Regions from separate parts of the Pseudomonas sp. LBUM1657 genome, predicted to be linked through region 2. Evidence: predicted binding sites of a transcription regulator. Region 2 holds the regulator's gene; each other region holds the start of a gene.
What was found. Region 2 encodes sigma-54, which starts transcription at its own class of promoters, with help from an activator protein. Its sites were predicted from a motif close to ANTGGCATNNANNTTGCTNT; they were not measured.
Positions count from the first base shown of each region.

Region 1: the regulator sigma-54 is predicted to act here: its motif matches at 3,762-3,781, upstream of ACA055_RS25445 (pilin).
Region 3: the regulator sigma-54 is predicted to act here: its motif matches at 1,561-1,580, upstream of flgB (flagellar basal body rod protein FlgB).

Region 1 covers NZ_CP166799.1:5,506,036-5,511,554, reverse strand. The annotation lists gene ACA055_RS25460 (prepilin peptidase) at 1-680, opposite strand, end outside; gene ACA055_RS25455 (type II secretion system F family protein) at 682-1,899, opposite strand; gene pilB (type IV-A pilus assembly ATPase PilB) at 1,902-3,602, opposite strand; gene ACA055_RS25445 (pilin) at 3,828-4,244, shown strand; gene ACA055_RS25440 (BON domain-containing protein) at 4,561-4,914, shown strand; gene ACA055_RS25435 (DUF2845 domain-containing protein) at 5,184-5,480, opposite strand; gene ACA055_RS25430 (DUF748 domain-containing protein) at 5,480-5,519, opposite strand, start outside.
Region 2 covers NZ_CP166799.1:931,363-936,881, forward strand. The annotation lists gene rapZ (RNase adapter RapZ) at 1-252, opposite strand, end outside; gene ptsN (PTS IIA-like nitrogen regulatory protein PtsN) at 255-719, opposite strand; gene hpf (ribosome hibernation-promoting factor, HPF/YfiA family) at 732-1,040, opposite strand; gene ACA055_RS04190 (RNA polymerase factor sigma-54) at 1,115-2,608, opposite strand; gene lptB (LPS export ABC transporter ATP-binding protein) at 2,887-3,612, opposite strand; gene lptA (lipopolysaccharide transport periplasmic protein LptA) at 3,612-4,160, opposite strand; gene lptC (LPS export ABC transporter periplasmic protein LptC) at 4,147-4,719, opposite strand; gene ACA055_RS04210 (KdsC family phosphatase) at 4,728-5,252, opposite strand; gene ACA055_RS04215 (KpsF/GutQ family sugar-phosphate isomerase) at 5,252-5,519, opposite strand, start outside.
Region 3 covers NZ_CP166799.1:4,906,604-4,912,122, forward strand. The annotation lists gene flgD (flagellar hook assembly protein FlgD) at 1-648, opposite strand, end outside; gene flgC (flagellar basal body rod protein FlgC) at 664-1,107, opposite strand; gene flgB (flagellar basal body rod protein FlgB) at 1,111-1,518, opposite strand; gene cheR (protein-glutamate O-methyltransferase CheR) at 1,752-2,579, opposite strand; gene ACA055_RS22635 (chemotaxis protein CheV) at 2,626-3,558, opposite strand; gene flgA (flagellar basal body P-ring formation chaperone FlgA) at 3,641-4,402, shown strand; gene flgM (flagellar biosynthesis anti-sigma factor FlgM) at 4,569-4,895, shown strand; gene ACA055_RS22650 (flagella synthesis protein FlgN) at 4,947-5,414, shown strand; gene ACA055_RS22655 (flagellar brake protein) at 5,507-5,519, shown strand, end outside.

The DNA.
Region 1 (5,519 bases), 1.9 Mb from region 2:
TGCCAACCGCCCCAGGCGCCGAACATGGCCAACAACTTGAAATCCCCGTGGCCCATGCCGTCCTTGCCGGTGATCAGCTTGAACAGCCAGAACACCGACCACAGCGCCATGTAGCCGGCAATCGCACCCCACAGCGCCTCGTGCAACGGCACGATCAGTTCGAAACTGTTGACGATCAGTCCCAGCCACATCAGCGGCAGCACCAGCACATCGGGCAGCAACTGATGCTCGACGTCGATCAGGCTCATGGCCAACAGGCCCCAGGTCAGGACCAGCACCAGGCAGGCAGACCAGCCGAAGCCGAAGTGCCAGGCAATGAACGCCGACAACAGGCCGCAGGCCAACTCCGTCAACGGATAGCGTTTGCTGATGGGCGTCGCGCAATCAGAGCAGCGCCCACGCAGGAACAGAAAACTGAGCACGGGAATGTTTTCCCAGGCGCGGATCCGGTGCCCGCAGTGGGGGCACTGGGAGTGGGGCAGCAGCAGGTTGTAAGTCGGGAGCGGTGTTTCGGTCGACAAGCCGAGGATGTCTTGAGCCTGCACTCGCCATTCACGCTCGAGCATTTTCGGCAGACGCCAGATCACTACATTGAGGAAGCTGCCGACCAGCAGGCCGATCACCAGGGCGATGACGATGAAGGCCTGCGGGTAGAGGGTCAGAATTTCATTCAAGGGCATGTCAGATCGCTGAGCCGAGTTGGAAGATGGGCAAATACATCGCAACCACCAGGCCGCCGACGATAACACCCAGGACCACCATGATGAACGGCTCCATCAGGCTGGTGAGGTTGTCGACCATGTTGTCGACTTCGGCCTCGTAGAAACTCGCAACCTTGTCGAGCATGTCGTCCAGGGCGCCCGACTCTTCGCCAATGGCGGTCATCTGAATCGCCATGTTCGGAAAGACGCCGGAGGCACGCATCGAAAAATTCAGCTGCATGCCGGTAGAGACGTCTTGCTTGATCCGCAGCACCGCGCGCTTGAACACGATGTTGCCGGTGGCACCGGCCACTGAATCCAGTGCTTCCACCAACGGTACGCCGGCGGCGAATGTCGTCGACAGGGTGCGCGCATAACGGGCCACTGCCGACTTGTACATCAGTGTGCCAATCAGCGGTAGTTTCAGCAGCCAGGTGTCCATCCGGTCCCGAAAGCCTTGTGACGTTTTGAAGGCATGACGCACGCCGAAAACCGCTGCGATCAACACACCGAGTACCATCCACCACCATTGCTGCAGGAACTCCGAAAGACCGATGACCATCACGGTGAAGGCCGGCAGTTCGGCGCCAAACCCCTTGAACACCGACTCGAATTGCGGCACCACCTTGACCAGCAGAATCCCGGTGACAATCATCGCGACGACCACCACGGCCAGCGGGTAGGTCATGGCTTTCTTGATCTTGGCCTTGAGGCTTTCGCTCTTTTCCTTGTAGGTCGCCACCCGCTCCAGCAGGGTATCCAGCGCGCCCGCCTGCTCACCGGCGTCCACCAGGTTGCAGTACAACTCATCGAAATATTGCGGCTTTTTACGCAGGGACGCAGCGAAGCTGTTACCCGCCGCGACTTCCTGTTTGACCTCGTCCACCAGTTTGCGCATGGCCGGGTTATCGAAGCCTTCGCCGATGATGTCGAAGGACTGCAACAGCGGCACACCGGCTTTCATCATGGTCGCCATCTGCCGGGTGAACAAAGCAATGTCCTGGGCCTTGATGCGCTTGCCCATGTTGAAAATCGAGACGGATTTCTTGCGCACCTTGCCGGGGTTGATGCCCTGCTTGCGCAACTGAGCCTTGATCAACGCCGGGTTCTGACCGCTCAGTTCGCCGGTCATTTTCGTACCTTTGCGGTCTGTACCTTCCCAGGCGTACACGCTGATTTTTACTGCTTTGACCGCCATGTTCAGTCCTTGGTGACCCGATTGATTTCTTCAAGGCTGGTGATGCCTTGCATCGCCTTGTGCAGGCCCGAAGTACGCAGGTCGTTGAAGCCGTCCTTACGCATCTGGATATCGATTTCCAGTGAATTGCCTTCGGCCATGATCAGCCGCTGCAAATCCTGTGTGTTCTTCACCACTTCATAAATCCCTACGCGTCCTTTGTAACCGCCGTTGCATTGATCGCAACCGACCGGTTCATAGATCGTGAAAGAACCGATGCGTTCCTCGGGGAAGCCTTCCTTGAGCAGCGCCTCGCGGGGGATCTCGATGGGTGTCTTGCAATGGCTGCACAGTTTGCGCGCCAGGCGCTGGGCGATGATCAGGCTGACCGAGGTGGCGATGTTGAATCCTTGAATCCCCATGTTGTGCAGGCGTGTCAGGGTTTCCGCGGCGCTGTTGGTGTGCAGGGTCGAGAGCACCAGGTGCCCGGTCTGGGCGGCCTTGATGGCGATTTCGGCGGTTTCGAGGTCGCGGATCTCGCCAACCATGATCACATCCGGATCCTGACGCAGGAACGAGCGCAGCGCCTGGGCGAAGTCCATTCCCTGCCTGGGATTGACGTTGACCTGGTTGATGCCTTCCATGTTGATCTCCACCGGGTCTTCGGCGGTGGAGATGTTGATGTCCACCGTGTTGAGAATATTCAGCCCGGTGTAGAGCGACACGGTCTTGCCCGAGCCGGTAGGCCCGGTTACCAGAATCATTCCCTGCGGCTGCTTGAGCGCGGCCATGTACAGGTCTTTCTGATCCGGCTCGTAGCCGAGGGCGTCGATGCCCATTTGTGCGCTGGACGGGTCGAGGATCCGGATCACCACTTTCTCGCCCCACAGGGTCGGCAGGGTATTGACCCGGAAGTCGATGGACTTGCTCTTGGACAGGCGCATCTTGATCCGCCCGTCCTGGGGTTTGCGCCGCTCGGAAATGTCCAGGCTGGCCATGACTTTCAACCGCGCCGCGATGCGGTTGGCCAGTTGAATCGGAGGCTTGGCGACTTCGCGCAGCATGCCGTCGGTGCGCATCCGTACGCGATAGCTTTTTTCGTAGGGCTCGAAGTGCAAGTCGGAAGAGCCACTCTTGATCGCATCGAGCAACATCTTGTGAACGAAGCGCACCACGGGTGCATCGTCGGAATCTTGCCCGGCGATGGCGTCCTGTCTGTTGTCATCAGAGGATTCGATGTCCACACCATCGAGGTCGACGTCGGCCATGTCTTCCAGGCCGGTGCTATGACTGTCGAAGAATTTTTCGATGGCATCCGAGAGCTTGTCGTCTTCGACCAGGATGGCTTCGGTGCTGAGCCCGGTGCTGAACTGGATATCGTTGATGGCCTGATGATTGGTCGGGTCGGAGACGCCCACGAACAGCTTGTTGCCGCGCCGCCAAAGGGGCAGGGCATGGTGCAGGCGGATCAGTTTTTCGCTGACCAGGCCCTTGGGTTGGGTTTCTTTGTCCAGGCAGCTGAGATCCAGCAAGGCCATGCCGAAGTGTTCCGAAGCGATCTCGGCGACCTGGCGGCTTTTCACCATTTTGTTCTGCACCAAGTAACTGACCAGAGGGATTCGGTTACGTAGGGCTTGCTGATACGCCTGTTGCGCGCTTTTGTCAGTGAGCAGCTCGGCCAGGACCAGTTGCTTGGCCAGACCGCTAAGGGCGATGTCATTCATTGGGATACCAGACGCAGACAGTTCATGACTTATAGCCTAGTCAAGCCGAGGAACCAAACCAGGGGTGCCGAGGTGACAAAAAGTGTCAGATAGTGCGGATCCTGGGGGTAGGAAAGGGCGGTGCGTTGCTTTTGCGCCCCGAAAACAGGAGCTGCAGGTATTGGCACGCGCTGTGCTGCGGCTAGTTCAGATCATGAGATTTCGACTCATGCATGGAGCTAGTCTATGAATACTCAGAAAGGTTTTACGCTTATCGAACTGCTGATCGTTGTGGCGATCATCGGGATTCTGGCGACGTTTGCGTTGCCGATGTACTCCAAATATCAGGCGAAGGCCAAGGTCACCGCTGGCCTGGCGGAGATTTCATCGTTGAAAGTGCCATTTGAAGAACTTATGAATAACGGGACCAGCCCGGCGAATGTGGCGGCGATTGGTGGGGCTGGCACAACTTCAAACTGCACGCTGACAGCGTCCGGTACAGCCACTGATGGTACTGGGACCATTGTTTGTACGATCGTTAACGCGCCTGCACCGGTTTTAGGCAAGACGGTCACGCTGACGCGCTCGACGACAGGTTGGGTTTGCACCAGCACCGCTCAGCAGGACTTCTTGCCTAAAGGTTGCACCGGTTCGGCAACATAACGCTCGGCAGTTTTCTTGAAAGACAAAGCCCCGCCCTGAAAGCGGGGCTTTTTGTTGGAACGACACCTCGAATTTCGAAAAACAAGAAAACCCCGACAATTCATGGCCTTAGGCCTGCGGCAAAACCCGCAACTTGCATGTCGATAAATTCAAGGTCATGCATTTTGCATGATTCCGAAAATCAGGTGTTTTTATAACTTGTTGTTTTATAAAGATTTATTTGCTGTCTCAAAGTTGGCACAGCGTTCGCAACATACCCAGTAACCCTGCTGACAAGACATGCAGCAGACTTTATGGAAAAACAGGAGTTACTCGTATGAAGAAGTTCGCTATCGCTGCCGCTACTGCTACCGCGCTGACCCTGACCATGGCCAACGCTGCATTTGCCCAGACTCAGGCTACTCAAGCTCCAATGGTTCTGGCAGCCGGTGAAGTCACCGAAGCCAAAGAAGCTACTTCCGATACCTGGATCACTACCAAAGTCAAAGCAGACCTGGTAACCGAAAAAGGCATTCCTGGTACCGATATCAAAGTCGAAACCAACAAAGGTGTAGTGTCTCTGTCCTCCACCGTTGCGGTGACTGACGCTCAGAAAGCCACCGCAGTGGCTATCGCCAAGAAAATCAAAGGCGTCCAAGCGGTCTCCGCTGACGGCCTGAAAGCCGAGTAAGGCAAGACTTCTCGCCTGGACCGGGAGAAGGCGCGGTAGACGGGCCGAGTCATACGTCTGCCGCAACTTGAGAGTTCATGCGAAGGCCACAAGGATGTGGTCATTACAGGCCCCGGACATTCGTGTCCGGGGCCTGTTCTATTTGCGGCACCGCAAAACAAAATGTGGGAGCGGGCTTGCTCGCGAAAGCGGTGTGTCAGTCAACATCAATGTTGAATGAGAGTCCGCATTCGCGAGCAAGCCCGCTCCCACATTGCTTTGTGGTGGATTCAGTTACCGCGCTTGCTGGTGATCTGCTTCAAACGGTTACCTTCGAACCGCAGGTACTGGTACATCCCGCCGTTGGGCCCGTAGGTCCATTCCTCGACCTGGAACTCTTCCCGTCGATTGGCACTGCGCTTGTAGCCCAGCAGGTCGCGGCTGACCGGCTCACCGCATTTCTGCAGCACCTCGCTGGACCTGTCCCCGACACTGACCAATTGACTGCCGCAGCGCAGGGTATCGGCGGCCGAGGCCTGGCTCGCGGCCAGTGCCAGAGCCAGGCTCATCAGCAATCGTCTGATCATCACTCGGCATCCAGATGCATCTGCGTAATCACCCGACCG
Region 2 (5,519 bases):
CTGGATATGCCGGCTGCGCACTTCTTCCAGCAGTTCTGGAAACCGCGACAGATGGCTCGGCAAGTTGCGTGCGTCGATGGACACGGCAACCAGCGGCTGTGCCAGCTCGGTGTGAATCAACGCGCGTTCAGCCAACTCCGGCAGCAAGCCGGCAGGCAGGTTGTCGATGCAGTAGTAGCCGTTGTCCTCGAGGACATTGAGCGCGGTACTTTTACCGGAGCCGGAGCGGCCACTGACGATGATCAAGCGCATGATTACTGCCCGTTTTGCTCGTCCAGGACAACCTGATACAAGGCTTCATTGCTCGGGGCGCTGCGCAATTTTTCGCGCACGTCCTTGCGATCGAGCATGCTGGCGATCTGGCGCAGTAGCTCCAGGTGCGCATCGGTGGCGGCTTCCGGGACCAATAGAACGAACAACAGGTCAACCGGGGCGCCGTCGATGGCGTCGAAATCGATGGGCGCGTCCAAGTGCATCAAGGCACTGATGGGCAAAGTGCAGCCCTTGAGGCGGCAGTGAGGAATGGCGATGCCGTTACCAAAACCGGTAGAACCGAGTTTTTCACGGGCAATCAGAGCCTCGAAGACATCTTGCATCTCCAGATCCGGCACTTCGCGATGGATGAGGTTGGCAATTTGCTCGAGGGCTTTCTTTTTACTGCCGCCCGGCACGTTCACGAGGGAACGGCCGGGGGTCAGGATGCTTTCAAGTCGGATCATGGGTTGGGAGTGTTAACGACCGGTCGCGCCCTGGAGGAGGCTCTGGGTCTTTTCCTTATGCTTTTTGAGTTGTTTATCCAGCTTGTCGGTCAGTGCGTCGATCGCCGCGTACATATCGGTATGTTCCGCATTGGCGACCACTTCATTGCCGGGAATATGCAACGTGGCTTCGATTTTCTGCTTGAGCTTTTCGACCGTCATCGTGACTTGCACGTTGGTGATCTTGTCGAAATGCCTCTCTAGTCGTTCGAGTTTTTCGCCGATGTAGGAGCGAAGAGGTTCGGTCACTTCCAGTTGGTGTCCACTGATGTTGACTTGCATACAGCTTCTCCTTCGTTGCCAGTGCATAAAGCGGCAGGCAGAAATACCTGCCACTGGAACGCTGTGGCGTGGCTCTACATCAACCGCTTGCGTTCGCTCGAAGGCGCGATCCCGAGAGATTCGCGGTACTTGGCGACGGTGCGGCGAGCCACCTGAATGCCTTGTGCCTCCAGTAAACCAGCGATCTTGCTGTCACTCAACGGCTTTTTCTGATTTTCCGCGGCAACCAGTTTTTTGATGATCGCGCGAATCGCTGTGGACGAGCATTCACCGCCCTCGGAGGTGCTGACGTGGCTGGAGAAAAAGTATTTCAGTTCATAGATTCCCCGCGGGGTATGCATGAATTTCTGCGTGGTCACCCGTGAAATCGTCGATTCGTGCATGCCCACTGCTTCGGCAATGTCATGCAGGACCAGCGGTTTCATGGCTTCGTCGCCGTACTCCAGGAAGCCGCGTTGATGCTCGACAATCTGGGTGGCCACTTTCATCAGGGTTTCGTTGCGGCTTTGCAGGCTCTTGATGAACCAGCGAGCCTCTTGCAACTGGTTGCGCATGAAGGTGTTGTCGGCGCTGGTGTCGGCGCGGCGAACAAACCCGGCGTATTGGGCGTTGACCCGCAGCCGTGGCACCGATTCCTGATTGAGCTCTACCAGCCAGCGTTCGTTGTCCTTGCGCACGATCACGTCGGGAACGACGTATTCGGCTTCACTGGACTCGATCTGCGAGCCTGGGCGCGGGTTGAGGCTCTGGACCAGTTCGATGACCTGGCGCAGTTCATCTTCCTTGAGCTTCATGCGCCGCATCAGCTGGCTGTAGTCGCGGCTGCCAAGCAGGTCGATGTAATCGGTGACCAGACGCTTGGCCTCGGTCAACCAAGGCGTCTTGGCGGGCAACTGGCGCAATTGCAGCAGCAGGCATTCACCCAGGTTGCGGGCGCCGATGCCGGCGGGCTCGAATTGCTGGATGCGGTGCAGGACGGCTTCGATCTCGTCCAGTTCGATGTCCAGTTCCGGATCGAAGGCTTCGAGAATTTCCTCAAGGGTTTCGTCCAGGTAGCCCTGATTATTGATGCAATCGATCAGGGTCACGGCAATCAGGCGATCGGTGTCGGACATCGGTGCCAGGTTCAGTTGCCACAGCAGGTGGCTTTGCAGGCTCTCGCCGGCCGAAGTACGGGTGGTGAAATCCCACTCGTCGTCATCGTTGCTTGGCAAGCTGCTGGCGCTGGTCTGGTAGACGTCTTCCCATGCGGTGTCGACGGGCAGCTCGTTAGGGATGCGCTCGTTCCAGTCACCTTCCTCGAGGTTATCCACCGTCGGGGCGGTTTCCTGGTAGGAGGGTTCCGAAACATCGGCGTTAGGTTGCTGTTCGGCTTTATCGGCCAAGGGATCGGCATTATCGAAGTCGTCGCCTTCTTCCTGGCGTTCGAGCATCGGATTGGACTCCAGGGCCTCCTGGATTTCCTGTTGCAGGTCCAGGGTCGACAATTGGAGCAGGCGGATGGCCTGTTGCAGCTGCGGTGTCATCGTCAGCTGCTGGCCCATTCTCAAGACTAGCGATGGTTTCATGGCAGGGGCTTAACACCTTATTCGCCGGCGCACATGCGCCATCCACTACAGAGCGCCGGAGCGCCAAACATAAGCAAATTATATGCCTGAAACTGAACTGTTTGCCTAGAGCGCCGTAACAATAAAAAACTATAAAGCTTTATTGACGCGTTGCTCATGCTTGTCAGTGGCCGAATACCTTGAAAGCGATGTGTTTGCCTGGAGCGCTCTTCTCAAGAAAAACTATAAAGTTTTTATTGAAAAGGGCGCTCTGGCGATCGCCTGGGACACCTCAGCGCTTACAGGCGGAACTCATGGCCCAGATACACTTCCTTGACCAGTTCGTTGGCCAGGATGGTGGCAGAGTCGCCTTCGGCGATCAGTTGGCCATCGTTGACAATGTAGGCGGTTTCGCAGATATCCAGGGTTTCACGGACGTTGTGGTCAGTGATCAACACGCCAATGCCCTTGGCCTTGAGGTGATGGATGATCTGCTTGATGTCGCCCACCGAAATCGGGTCCACACCTGCGAAGGGTTCGTCGAGGAGGATGAATTTCGGGTTGGTAGCCAGTGCACGGGCGATTTCCACGCGGCGGCGTTCACCGCCGGACAGGCTCATGCCGAGGTTGTCTCGGATGTGGCTGATGTGGAATTCCTGCAGCAGGCTTTCCAGTTCCTTGCGACGATCGGCCTTGTCGAGTTCCTTGCGGGTCTCGAGGATTGCCATGATGTTGTCGGCTACCGAGAGTTTGCGAAAGATCGACGCTTCCTGCGGAAGATAGCCGATGCCGGCCTTTGCACGGCCGTGCATCGGCTGGTGGCTGACGTCCAGATCGTCGATCAGTACGCGGCCCTGATCGGCCTGTACCAGGCCGACAATCATGTAGAAACAGGTGGTCTTGCCGGCGCCGTTGGGACCCAGCAGGCCGACGATTTGACCGCTGTCGATGGACAGGCTGACGTCGCGCACGACCTGGCGGCTCTTGTAGCTCTTGGCCAGATGCTGAGCTTTCAGAGTTGCCATTACTGGGCCTTTTGCTCGTCGGTTTTCTTCTTCGGCTGGATCACCATGTCAATGCGCGGACGCGACTCGGTGACTTTGCTGCCCGTGGCGCGACCGGCGCTGGCGAGCTTCTTGTTGGTGTCGTAGACGATTTTCTCGCCTTGGGTGACGTTGCCGTCCTTGTCGATGACTTTAGCGCGATCGATCAGCACGACGCGGTCTTGCGAGGCGTGGTACTGGATAGTCACCCCGTAGCCCTGGACCGGTTTTGTATCGCCCGCAGTTTGCAGTTGCTCGAAGTAGGCAAGGTTGCCCACCGAGGTCACTACATCAATGTCGCCGGCAGGGGTGCGAGTGATGGTCACGGTGTTGCCGGTAACCTTCATCGAGCCCTGGGTAATGATCACGTCACCTTTATAGGTGGCAATACCATTTTTATCGTCCAGTTGGGCGTCGTCGGCCTGGATGCGGATAGGCTGCTCTTGATCGTTCGGCAGAGCCCAGGCGCTCACGCTTCCCAGTGCTGCGCCCAGACCGAGCAAAATAGGGAGGGTTTTAACGAGCCTCATACTGTCCTCTTACGTTCGATAGCAGGTGTATCCTGCTTTCTTTCAAGTACGCTTTCATTCCGTTGCCTGTCGATACACCACCAGCGCCGTCGATTCTAACGGGTTGATCGGTCTGCGCATATTGCTGTTGCGGGAACACGGTCATGCGAGTGGTGGTGATAAGGGTCCTGCGGTTTTTCTCGTCGAAGCGGGTGATGCGGACCGAGTCGATCAGTTCGACCTGAGTACCGTCCGGATTGACTTCGCCGCGCTCGCTCTGGACGTGCCAGGGGAACTCGGTGCCGCGAAACATGTTCAGGTCGGGATTGGTCAGCAACGTCACCTCGGACGCCTTAAGGTGTTCGACCTTGTCGGACGTCATTTCGTATTGCAGCTTGCCGTCCGGCAGGTACTGCACGCTGTGGGCGTTGATGGCGTAATAGTCGATCGCGGTTTCATCGACCTTGGCCACAGGCTGGTCGAGAAAGCGTTCCGGGCTGATGTTCCAGTAGCCGACCGCCGCGAATATCGCAGCGATGCAACCGAACACCAGGAATTTGCGAATCTTTTTGCTCAGCATGGTTTGGCTCACAGGTACGCGGCGTTGGCCGCATCGAGGCGGCCCTGGGCGCGCAGGATCAATTCGCAGAATTCGCGAGCGGCACCCTCGCCACCACGGGCCAGGGTGATGCCGTGAGCGTGTTCACGCACGAAACTGGCGGCATTGGCCACTGCCATGCCCAGGCCGACGCGGCGAATCACCGGCAGGTCCGGCAGGTCGTCGCCGAGGTAGGCGACTTGTTCATAGCTTAGGTTGAGTTGGGCAAGAAGCTCGTCGAGCACCACCAGTTTGTCTTCGCGGCCCTGGTACAGGTGCGGGATGCCGAGGTTCTTTGCGCGTCGCTCGACCACCGGGGTCTTGCGGCCGCTGATGATAGCGGTCTGCACGCCGGCTGCCATCAACATCTTGATGCCCTGGCCGTCCAGGGTATTGAATGTCTTGAATTCGCTGCCGTCTTCGAGGAAGTACAGGCGCCCGTCGGTCAGGACGCCGTCGACGTCGAAAATAGCCAGCTTGATGTTCTTGCCGCGTTGCAGCAGATCGGTGTTCATCACATTACTCCTGCACGCAGCAGGTCGGACAGGTTGAAGGCGCCGATTGGACGGTCCTCCTTGTCCACCACCACCAGTGCGTTGATTCGATGGTCTTCCATGATTTTCAGGGCCTCGGCCGCCAGCATGTCGGGACGGGCGGTCTTGCCGTGAACGGTCATGACCTCGTCGATGGTCGCGTGATGAATATCGATGGTGCGGTCGAGGGTGCGGCGCAAATCGCCGTCGGTGAAGATCCCGGCGAGTTTGCCATCGGCTTCGAGGATC
Region 3 (5,519 bases), 2.5 Mb from region 2:
GGTCTGGCTGATGGTCACGCTGCTGACCGTCGCTGGCAGGTTAGTGATCAACGCGGTCGCCTGACCGTCGTAGGTCGCTGTGGCGGCGAAGGTGTACGTTCCAGCCTTGGCCACTTCGCCGGCATCGTTCTTGCCGTCCCAGATGAAAGTGGCGTCGCCGGCTTTCTGGCTGCCCAGGTCGATGGTGCGAACGGTCTTGCCATCGGCGTCGGTGATCTTGATTTTGACCGGGTCTGCCGACGCGGGTACCACGACCGTCCCGGTGAGGCTCTTGGAGGTATCGACCACGGCTTTGTCGCCCGGCGCGATGACCGAACGCCCCACCAGCGAAGAAGCCTGCAAGGCCTGGGACGAGTTGTAGTTGCTGGCAATGCCGGTCACGGTGTCGTTGAGCGTGGTAATGCCTTCCAGACTACTGAACTGCGCCAACTGGGCGACGAACTCGCCGTTGTCCTGCGGTTCCAGCGGGTTCTGGTTTTTCAGCTGGGTCACCAGCAACTGCAGGAACGCGTCCTTGCCCAGGGCATTTTTGCCGGTGGCGCTGTTGGCTGCCGACGCAATGCCATCGGCACTGGTGTTGGTCTTGATCGAGGAGTTGGCCAGGATGTCTTTGAGGCTCAGGCCACTGGTGGTATCGGTAACACTCATCTGAGTCGCCCCTTATCACTGACCGAGGGTCAGGACCTTCTGCATCATGGTTTTGGCGGTGTTCATCATTTCGGCGTTGGTCTGGAACGAACGGCTCGCGGAAATCATGTCGGCCATTTCTTCCACTACGTTGACGTTCGGGTAGTAGACGTAGCCCTTGGCGTCGGCAGCCGGATGGTTCGGCTCATAGCGTGCATCAAGGTTGCTCTGGTCTTCGACCACGCCCAGCACTTGCACGCCTTGACCGGCCGCGTCCTGGTTCTGGAACAGCGAATCGCTGCCGCCGCTCTGGCCGCCCTGGAACATGGTGGCGAACACCGGATGGCGCGCGCGATAGGTCTGGTCGATGCTCGACGAGACGGTCTCGGCGTTGGCGATGTTACTGGCGACGGTGTTCAGGCGAGTGGTCTGGGCACTCATGCCGCTACCGGCAATGTTGAAAACGCTGGCAAGGGACATGACTTACTCTCCGCGCAGGGCTGATACCAGCCCTTTGAATTTGCTGTTGAGCAGGGTGAAGCTGGCCTGGAAGTTGACCGCGTTTTCCGCGTAACTCGACTGTTCCAGTTGGGCGTCCACGGTGTTCTGGTCGATCGACGGCTGCATCGGCGTGCGATACATCAGCGACTCGTCGCCATTTCCCAGGCCTTCAGCTTCGATGTGACGGCTGTTGGTCTTGTTCAGGGCGAACGTGCCGTTCTTGGTTTTCTCGCTCTGCTCGGCGAGCACTTTCGAGAAGTCCAGATCCCGAGCCTTGTAGTTCGGGGTGTCGGCGTTGGCGATGTTGTTGGCCAGGACTTCGGCACGCTGAGCGCGGAAGCCCAGGGCTTGTTCGTGGATACCGAGCGCTTTATCGAAGCTGATGCTCATGTCGGGAAACCTTCGGGTGACCTGATTTTTCGTACGATGAACATAGCAAGCGTCGTGCCAATATAAAAAAGCCCGTAAACCGGGGCTTTGCGGGCAGTGGCAACGCGGCAATGCCAGAAAAGCGGCAACCGGTTTCCGCCGTCTGCCGCTTTTCTGCCGCTTGTGATGCCGAAAAATCGGCAAAAAAAAACGGGAGCCCCTGAGGACTCCCGTTTTTTGATGCCGCCAACGAATCACTTCGCCTGGTAAATGATCCCCGGGCTGCACTGGACCATCTGGTAATGATCCGGCAAACCGTTCAACGCTTCGGAAGCGCCGAGGAACAGGTAACCACCACGCTTGAGCGTGCCATGGATGCGCAACAGGATGTCTTTCTTCACCTCGGCGGAGAAGTAGATCAGCACGTTGCGGCAGAACACGATGTCGAACTTGCCGAGGCTCGCGTAGCTGTCCAGCAGGTTGAACGAGCGAAACTCCACCCGGCTCTTGATCGGCGCCTTGATTGCCCATCGCCCCGGCCCTTTCGGGTCGAAGTAACGCTGCAGACGCTCGGGCGACAGACCACGGCCGATGGCCAGGCTGTCGTACTCGCCGGTCTTGCAGTTGGTCAGCATGGTGCCGGACAGGTCGGTGGCAACGATCTGCACCCCCATCTTCAACTGGCCCATGTTGACCCGCTCGAACTCATCGATCGACATCGACAGCGAATACGGTTCCTGACCCGACGAGCACGCCGCCGACCAGATGCGCAGACGCTGACCGGGGGCAGCCTTGATCGCTTCGGGCAGCACCTTGTTCTTCAAGACTTCAAACGGATAGGTGTCACGAAACCACAAGGTTTCGTTGGTGGTCATCGCATCCACCACCATTTCGCGCAAACCGCTGCGCGGCTGGGTCTGGATGCGCTGGACCAGCTCACCCAGGGACTTGATGCCCTGCTGTTCCATCAGTTTGTTGAGACGGCTCGAGACCAGGTACTGCTTGTTTTCACCGAGCAAAATGCCACAGGCTTTTTCCAGGAACACCCGGAACTGTTCGAAATCCAAATTACCCGTAGACAAAGATGCCGCCTCTTAAATCGTGTTAACCACCAGGGGCAGAAGGCCCCTAGCTGATATCTGCTGCCTTGATCCGGTCGACTACCCGGGATGCCAGGTCATCAGGACGGAATTTGGCCAGGAAGTCATCGGCACCGACCTTCTTGACCATCGCCTGATTGAACACACCCGACAACGAAGTATGCAGGATGATATGAAGCTTTTGCATGCGCGGGTCGTTGCGGATCTCGGCCGTGAGGGTGTACCCGTCCATTTCCGGCATCTCGATGTCGGAAATCATCATCAGGAACTCTTCCTCCGGCTTCTTGCCTTCGTCGACCAGTTTGCGCAGGTAATCCAGCGCTTGCCGACCGTCGTTCAACGCAACCACTTCGACACCGACCGTTTGCAGGCAACGCGTGACTTGCTTGCGCGCCACCGACGAGTCATCGACCGTCAGCACTCGCAGGGACAGCGCCTTGTGCTGGGTTTCGACATCCACCACGCCGACGGAGATCGCTTCCGGTGTCGGTGCCACCTCGGCCAATACTTTCTCGACGTCGATGATTTCGACTAACTGATTGTCGACCCGAGTCACAGCCGTCAGGTAATGATCGCGTCCCGTGCCCTTGGGTGGCGGATGAATCTCCTCCCAGTTCATGTTGACGATGCGTTCCACCGAGCGCACCAGGAAACCCTGGGTCTTGGTGTTGTACTCCGTGATGATCACGAACGGGTTGTTCTTGTCTTTCAAGGCACCGGAGCCGGTCGCCATTGCCAGATCAAGAATCGGAATGGTCGCCCCCCGGATATTCGCCACACCGCACACAACAGGACTGGACTTGGGCATCAGGGTCAGCTTGGGGCATTGCAGCACCTCCCGAACCTTGAACACGTTGATCCCATACAGCTGCTGGCCGTCGAGACGGAACAACAACAGCTCAAGGCGATTCTGCCCAACCAGTTGCGTGCGCTGGTTTACCGCATCCATTACACCAGCCATGCACAGACTCCTACACCAACGCTTAAGTGTGTTGCGACGCGCATTCATCACGAAACGGCACGGCGCTTGCTTTTTAACTCTTATGAACACAGAACCGACATTTTTCCGACGCCTGACATCAAACTTGCGCAAATTGCTTTGCGTGATGTCGGCCGTTTGCCTGTTCAACGCTGGCAGCCCTGCCCTTGCTGACGCGGTTACCTTGCCTGACATGCTTATCGGCGTCACTCAGGGCTTTCTTGAATTCACCGTAGAAGACTATTTGGCGACCAGTCAAACGGAAGGCCGTTATGAAATCCAGGTCAACCAGCTCGATCCGCGCCTGCGCATGCCGATGTGCGACAAGGAATTGACAGCGACCCTCGAGAGTCCGGCCAAGCCCATGGGCCGGGTCACGGTGAAGGTTCGCTGCGAAGGCACCTCCCCCTGGACCGTGTTCGTACCCGCTCAAGTGCGGCTGTTTCGCGACATCGTGACGACCACCCGGCCGCTGCGCCGCGCCGACATTGTCGAGCCCGAGGACGTGACCCTGCGCGAGCGCGACATCGGCCTGATCAACCAGGGTTACCTGACTTCCGTCGACCAGGCGATCGGGCAGAAACTTACCCGACCAATGGTCGCCGACCAGGTCGTGACCTTGGTGCACATGGAACAGGCAGAAGTAGTCAGCAAGGGTGATCAGGTAGTGATTACCGCCCGCAGTGGTACGCTCAGTGTGCGTATGCCGGGCGAAGCGCTGTCCAATGGCGGGTTGCGCGAACAGATTCGGGTCAAAAACCTTAACTCCCAGCGGGTCATCAAGGCGCAAGTCATTGCGCCGGGCCAGGTGGAAGTGGCTATGTAGAAACCTCTATTGGCGAAAATATGGCGCCCCGCTCGACTGTTCCCTAAACTGTGCCCCATGCAGGGCAAGCGCTGACGCGCGCAAGCTCATTGATAAATGGGCCTAAAGTTTTTCAGGGTATGGCCGAAAACATGGCAAGCGTCCAAATACCCAGAGGTTTTTTATCATGGTCATCGATTTCAGCCGTTTGAACAGCTCCTCGTCACTTACGGGCAGTACACGTACCAGCGTTGCCAAGGAAACCGCCGAAGCCGGCAAATCCGCGCCGCTGAATACCCCGGCCGAACAGGCCAGTACCGTCAAAAGCGGGGAATCGGTACACCTCAGCAATGAGGCTCAGCAGTTGCAGAAGGTCACTGACAAGCTGCGCGATCAGCCTGCCGTCGACAAAGCCCGCGTGGCCGAGTTGAAAGCAGCGATTGCCGATGGCAGCTATAAAGTCGACAGCAACCGTGTAGCCAGCAAACTGCTCAACTTCGAAGCCCAGCGCTAGGCCACCACGGCCTGCGCCAGGCTTTTGGACGCTTAAAACCCAAGGCCAGCCATGCACGACACTAATTTACTGCAACTGATCACCGACGACTTTGCTCCAGCGCAACAACTGCTGGAGTTACTGCAAACCGAATCCCTCGCCTTGCACGGTCGCGACATGCCACTGCTCGAAGAGATTCTGGCGCAGAAACAGGCATTGATCATTCTGCTCGAACAGCATGGCCGCAAGCGCAGTGAAGTCCTCGCCAGCCTCAATCTGCCAACCAATCGCAACGGTCTGGAGCAACTGGCCAGTCATTCGAGCATTGGCGAAGAGTTGCTGGCGCAGAGCGATGTGCTGAATGACCTCCTGGCTCAATGCCAGAACGCCAATATCAATAATGGCCAGTCCATCCTGGCCCAGCAGGCCGCCACGGCCAATCAGCTGAAAATCCTCACCGGCGGAGAACCGCCAGCGCTTTACGATGCCCGCGGGTCAACCTCCAGGCTAGCGAAGCCGCGTCCGCTCAGTCAGGCTTGAACCTGTCCGTGAGCACACTCTTTCAAGACGCGTCACATGCTGGCAGTATGCTGGCTTATTGCAGTCATATTTTGTCTGGAGAAGGATGAACCGTGTTCAATGCCT